Halorarum salinum: one gene and its partner. The protein of the gene in region 1 binds, or shares a complex with, the protein of each later gene. Links are inferred from orthologs where the notes say so. Each region holds a gene or a part of one and is shown on either strand. Other genes may lie near its edges.

Region 1 (3,005 bases):
CGCCGCCCGGGGCGGCGTCGGCGGGGACGCTCCCCGTCCGACCTGGTCCGGCGCGGCGGGTCGACCAGTCGAGGGACTGCTCGGAGGGCTCGCTCGCGTCGGAACCGGCCTCGTTCGTTCCGTCCGCGGCGAGTGATTGACCGGCGACGCTCACACCCGCGAGCGCGCCTAGCGATGCGAGGACCGTGCGTCGAGTCCGGATGGACATGACCCGTAGCCGACCTCTCGGCCCGCTGTAGTTATTATATCACCGTTAAATCGACCGTGCAACCCTCTCCGGAGCGATTCTTCCGTATCGGACGAGCGATCGCACTGGCCCGGTTGCACGTCGGGAACGACCGGAGAAATCGGGGCCGACGGGGCCGAAACGGCGTGCGGGTCGCGGCCGCACTGACGGGAAGCGGCCCGCACCGGTACGCCTAGATGTAGTCGATCGACTGGGGCAGCTCCAGCTTCATGCCCTTCCGCTCGCGGATCTCCATGATCGTCTCGCGCTGGAGGTTGTCGACCAGCACGCGGAAGCCTGCGTTCTCCGTGTTCCACGAGGCGCGACCCTCCGTCGCGCTGCGGATGTCGCTGGAGAAGCCGATCATCTCCTCGACGGGCGCGATGCCCTCGATGACCATGAGGTCGCCCTCCTGGTACATGTCGTCGACGCGGCCGCGGCGACCCTGGATCTCGCCGGAGGCGTCGCCCATGTACTCGTTGGGCACGTCGATGCGGACGTCCTGGATCGGCTCGAGGAGCCGGACCTCGCCGTCGATGAGCGCGCGGTGGACCGCGTCGCGCACCGCCGGGATGACCTGGGCCGGGCCGCGGTGGATGGTGTCCTCGTGGAGCCGGGCGTCGTGGAGTCGGAACAGCGCGCCCTGGACGGGCTCGGCCGCGAGCGGGCCGTCGTCGAGCGCCTCCTCGAGGCCCTCGATGACGAGCTCCATCGTCTCGTTCAGGTGCTGGATCCCCTTCGTCTCGTCGATGAGGACGTTCGTCCCGTGGATGTGCTCGACGTTCTGGGAGGTGTCCTTGTCCATGCCGGCCTCCTGGAGCGCCTCGCGGCGCTCGAGTTCGGGCATGTCCATCGTCGCCTCGCCGAGCTGGATGGCGTCGACGATCCCCTGGGCCATCGGCTCGACCGTGATGTAGAACTTGTTGTGCCGGTTCGGCGAGACGCCCTCGACCTCGCGGGAGGCCTCCTGCGGCTGCTCGCGGAACACGACGATGGGCTCGCCGGTCGTGACCGGGATGCCCTGGTTCTTCTGGATGCGCTGGGTGATGACCTCGAGGTGGAGCTCGCCCTGCCCGGAGATGAGGTGCTCGCCGGTGTCCTCGTTGATCTCCACGCGGATGGTCGGGTCCTCCTTGGCGACCTGCTGGAGCGTCTGGATGAGCTTCGGCAGGTCGTCCATGTTCTGTGCCTCGACGGACTTCGTGATGACCGGCTCGGAGATGTGCTCGATCGACTCGAACGGCGTCATCTCCACGTCGGAGACGGTGGAGCCGGCGATGGCGTCCTTCAGGCCGGTGACGGCGGCGATGTTGCCCGCGGGGACGCCGCGGTCGAGCTCTTCGCGCTCGCCGCCCATGTAGATGCCGACCGACTGGACGCGGTTCCGGCCCGCCGTCCCGGAGACGTACAGCTCCTGGCCCTTCTCGAGGGTGCCCGAGAAGACGCGGCCGGTCGCGATCTCGCCCGCGTGGGGGTCCATCCCGATGTCGGTGCACATGAAGACGATGTCGCCCCCGCGGTCGACCGTCCGCATGTCCTCGGCGACGTCGGACTCGGCGTCGCCGCGCCAGATGCGCGGCACGCGGAACGGCTGGGCCTTGAGCGGGTTTGGGAAGTGCTCGGCGACCATGTCGAGCACGACGTCCGAGAGCGGGGTCTGCGCGTGGAGCTCGTCGCGCTCGTCGTTCCGCTCCATGTCGATGACCTCGCCGAAGGAGATGCCGGTCGCCTCCATCGAGGGCATCGAGACGCCCCACTTGTACAGCGCCGAGCCGAACGCGACGGTGCCCTCCTCGACGGAGACCGTCCAGTCCTCGGTGATGTCGTCCATCTCCTCGGTCATCCCGCGGATGAGCTCGTTCACGTCGGTGATGACGTCGAGGAGCCGCTCTTGCATCTCCTGGGGCCCCTCCTGGAGCTCGTTGATGAGGCGGTCGACCTTGTTGATGAACAGCGCGGGCTTTACGCCCTCGCGGAGCGCCTGCCGCAGCACCGTCTCGGTCTGGGGCATCGCGCCCTCGACCGCGTCGACGACCACGAGCGCGCCGTCGACGGCGCGCATCGCGCGGGTCACGTCGCCGCCGAAGTCGACGTGGCCGGGCGTGTCGATGAGGTTGATGAGGTGGTTTTCCCCCTCGTACTCGTGGGTCATCGAGACGTTCGCCGCGTCGATGGTGATGCCCCGCTCCTGCTCGTCCTCCTCGGTGTCCATCGCGAGCTGCTCGCCCGCGGTGTCCTCCGAGATCATGCCCGCGCCAGCGAGGAGGTTGTCGGAGAGGGTCGTCTTGCCGTGGTCCACGTGAGCCGCGATGGCGATGTTCCGGATCTGCTCCGGATTGTCCATCAGCGTCTCACATTCCTGTACGATTTTCTTTCGTCGGCCCATTACCGGGCGCTACTGTACGCCCGGTCAAAAGGGTAGTGCTTTGCCGACGCCGAAAGCGGCGTCTGCGGGCGTCTCCAGCCGCATGATAACGATTCGCGTACCCGACCGCCTCCCGTCGGACGGTCCCCCGCGGCCGACCACCCTTCGGCGTCCGACCGCCGCGGGCGTCCGATCGCGCTCGGCGCCGGACCTCGCCGGACGACGGTCGGTCCCCGTGGACGGGCGCGACCGGTACGGGGACGGCAGCACGGGGCATCTGGCGGGGGAAGAGTCAAATCGATTCGGCCCGTGTACTCCACTCGAATGGACGTACGACTGCGGGGCGACGGTCCCGTCGACCCCTTCCTGGGGGCCGCGTCCCTCTTCGAGACCGAGCACGACCTCGACCTGCCG
Region 2 (3,011 bases), 1.4 Mb from region 1 along the record:
ACGGGTCGCCGCGCCCGTCGGTCAGGGCCGCGCCGACCGTGACGACCGTGACCGCCGTGCCGACGATTCCGACCGGGACGAGCAGCAGGAGGCCGGGGATCGCGACGACGAGGCCGATGATCGTGAACGCGAGCAGGACGAGCGCGACGGGAACCGCGATCGTGACCAGCAGCCCCCACCCGAACGCGGCGAGGGGGTCAGAGCGGATCGCGCCGCTCGTCTCCGCGGCGTACCGCGGCCCGAGCGCGACGAGCGCGCCGCCGAGCATCAGGTAGACGACCAGCGAGACGACGAACCGGATCCCGAGCCTCGCTCCGATCCCCAGCTCCGAGCCGGGTGACTGTGCGGCTGCCGTGCCGACGGCGCCGAGAAGCGAGAGCGCGAGGAGTGCGCCGCTCGCCCCGGCGAATCCGCGCGTGGAGGGCATCGATTCCGTGCTCGGTGGGGTGCGGGATACCGTTTCCGGTACGCTCGCGGGCCGCCCCGTCCGTCGACGACCGGCAGGTCGAAGTCCACGCCCCCCGCCGTAGGTCCATGCGCGTCAGCGTCGTCGGCGGCGGACGGATCGGCTCGGGGACGGCGGCCGTCGCGGAGGAACTCGGTCGGCTGCTCGGGGAGCGGGGCCACACGCTCGTCTGTGGCGGCCGCGGCGGCGTCATGCGCGCGTCCTGCCGCGGCGCGCGCGGGGCGGGCGCCGAGACGGTCGGCATCCTCCCGTCGACCGATCCGACCGAGGCGAACGAGCACGTCTCCGTGCCGGTGGCGACGGGGCTGGGCCACGCGCGGAACGCGCTGGTGCCGCTGAACGGCGACGCCGTCGTCGCGGTCGCCGGGGGTCCGGGAACGCTCTCCGAGATCGGCTTCGCGCTCGTGTACGGCCGGCCGGTCGCGGGGCTGGCGACCCACGAGGTCGACGGCGTCGAGCCGTGCGACTCGCCGGCGGCGGCGGTCGAGCACGTGGAGCGGGCGGTGGACGAACGATGAGCGGAACGGGAGTGTAAACGGGGACGAACGCGGGCGGTGCGTCCGGTGGCTACCAGGTACCGTGGAACGTGTCGAACTCCAGGTCCTCTAGCGGCTCGTTGCCGACCGCGATCTCGTACTCGCCGGGCGTGAGCATCGGCTTGTGGAACCGCGGGCCGTCGTCGGTCGTGATGCGCGGACAGCCGGTGTTGACGAACGCGTCGAAGTCGAAGTTGCGGAGGCGGTCCGGGGTCACCTCGTCCATCGTGATGAGATGGGCGTTCTCGTTCTCCTCGACGATCCCCTCGGCCGTGTCGAACCGACCCTGCCCGATCTTCGTACAGAGGATGACGCCGAACGTGTCGGCGTCCATCGCGCGGTGGACCGCGCCGTATCGCTGTTTCAGGAACTTCTCGGTGTCGGCGATCGTCACCACGTTGTTGACGGGGTCGGCGATGACGACGTTCTTCTCGGGGTGCTCCATCGCCAGGCCGAGCGGGTGGAACTTCCCGCCGCCGACGTACAGCACCTGGTCGGCGTCGATGTCGGCGGAGGCGTAGTTGCAGCCGAGCACCTGCCCCTCGTGGGTGAGCCGATCGTCCCCGCGCCGGGTGTGGACCTCGAAGCCGCGCTCCTCCAGCCAGTCGTACATCTCCTCGAAGAGGTTCATGTGCTGGGCGGTCGTGACGAGGCCGACGTCGGGGTCGTCGTCGGGATCCGCGAGCTCCTCCAGCGAGTCCTCCATGATGGGGAACGGGTCGACGTTGGAGAACAGCGGGACGTAGATGATCTTGTCCGACTCCTTCATCGGCGAGTGGCCGAAGTGGACGAACACGTCACACCGGCGCATCAGGTAGGTGTCGAGGTCGCAGGCGCCGTAACAGGGCTGCCCGGAGATGAGGTAGCGGACGCCGTCGGTGAGTTCCCGGAGGTCGTCGGCGACGGCGGGCGCGCGCCGCTTCAGCCCCTCGGGGAACTGGAGGCCGACCTTCTCGGCGTCCCGCTCCTCGACCGCCTCGACGATGCGGTCGAGTTCGTAGTCCCACTCGCGGTCGTGCTTGAGGGACATCCCGGTGTTCGTCAGGTCGCCCTCGCTTCGCTGGCTCATTACGCCGGCGTAACGACCGTAGGCGGTTAAACGACCCGCTCCGCGCGGGCGCCCGTGGGCCGGTGGCACGCCCGTCGTCGGTCGGCGCCCGAAACGGGTCGACGGGCCACCCGTTCACACGCCCCCGACAACTCCTTAATTCGGGCGTTCGTCCGCCAGGTCGTGCCCGACAACCCCTTCCACGTAGTCGACGTGTTCGCCCGGGAGCAGTACGCCGGCAACCAGCTCGCCGTCTTCCACGACGCGGCGGGGCTCGACGACCCGACGATGCAGGCGCTCACACGCGAGACGAACTTCTCCGAGTGCACGTTCCTCGTCGGCGAGTCCGACGGGGGCCACGACGTCCGCATCTTCGACCCCGCCGAGGAGCTCCCGTTCGCGGGCCACCCGACGCTCGGCACCGCGTACGTGCTCCGGGAGTTCGTCCGCGAGGACCGGCCGGACGAGCTGACGCTGAACCTCGGCGTCGGCCCCATCGACGTGTGGGTCGAGCGCGACGAACGCGGGAGCCGAGGGAACGCGGGCGGGGCGTCCCCGCCCGCGGAGACGTACTGGATGCGTCAGATCGAACCGACCTTCGGGGAGCGTCCGCCCCGCGACCTCGTCGCCCGGATGGTCGGCCTCGACGAGGGCGACCTCGACGACTACCCGGTACAGGCCGTCTCGACCGGCCTCCCGACGCTCGTCGTCCCGGTGGACTCGCTCGACGCGGTGAAGCGGGCCGAGACCACGCGGCCCGCCTACGGGGAGTTCATCGACGGGTACGGCGGCCACAACGTGCTCGTCTTCTCGGAGGAGACGGAGGCCGACGGCGACCTGCACGTCCGGGTGCTCGCCGACTGGGCCGGGGTCCCGGAGGACCCCGCGACGGGGTCGTCGAACGGCTGCCTCGCGGCGTGGCTCGTCGAGCACCGCTACTTCGACGACCCCGAGGTCGACG

Evidence for each region. Proteins that work in one complex are often made in the same cells at the same time.
Region 2: the proteins of HUG12_RS19155 (region 1) and dph2 are in contact, whole or in part, in a crystal structure (PDB 6Q2D), measured with the Methanobrevibacter smithii proteins. The link is inferred for Halorarum salinum from one-to-one orthologs. Residues at the interface, in WP_011954157.1 of Methanobrevibacter smithii: Pro482, Asn483, Lys484, His485, Tyr553, Asp555, Glu556, Glu559, Leu560, Leu591, His592, Glu593, Asp594, Ala595, Val596, His597, Arg598, Gly599, Pro600; in WP_011954460.1 of Methanobrevibacter smithii: Met1, Met3, Tyr4, Pro28, Glu29, Gly30, Leu31, Met33, Phe58, His80, Thr124, Gln126, Ser179, Gly180, Asn181, Phe182, His183, Leu185, Tyr201, Asn202, Phe211, Ile215, Arg291, Asp295, Asp296, Gln298, Met299.

Annotation. Positions count from the first base shown.
Region 1 is NZ_CP058579.1:3,787,430-3,790,434, reverse strand. Bases 17-2,951 are described here. They hold HUG12_RS19155 (elongation factor EF-2), read right to left. Parts: upstream 2,613-2,951; coding sequence 420-2,612; downstream 17-419. Other genes in these bases: HUG12_RS19150 (DUF5781 family protein), read left to right, coding at 2,916-2,951; HUG12_RS19160 (PQQ-binding-like beta-propeller repeat protein), read right to left, coding at 17-208. Also shown: more of HUG12_RS19160, read right to left, coding at 1-16; more of HUG12_RS19150, read left to right, coding at 2,952-3,005. UniProt on the Methanocaldococcus jannaschii protein: Catalyzes the GTP-dependent ribosomal translocation step during translation elongation.
Region 2 is NZ_CP058579.1:2,425,615-2,428,625, forward strand. The notes cover bases 53-2,993. They hold dph2 (diphthamide biosynthesis enzyme Dph2), read right to left. Parts: upstream 2,072-2,993; coding sequence 1,034-2,071; downstream 53-1,033. Other genes in these bases: HUG12_RS11910 (hypothetical protein), read right to left, coding at 53-427; HUG12_RS11915 (TIGR00725 family protein), read left to right, coding at 535-984; HUG12_RS11925 (PhzF family phenazine biosynthesis protein), read left to right, coding at 2,234-2,993. Also shown: more of HUG12_RS11910, read right to left, coding at 1-52; more of HUG12_RS11925, read left to right, coding at 2,994-3,011. UniProt on the Methanocaldococcus jannaschii protein: Catalyzes the first step of diphthamide biosynthesis, i.e. the transfer of the 3-amino-3-carboxypropyl group from S-adenosyl-L-methionine (SAM) to the C2 position of the imidazole ring of the target histidine residue in translation elongation factor 2 (EF-2).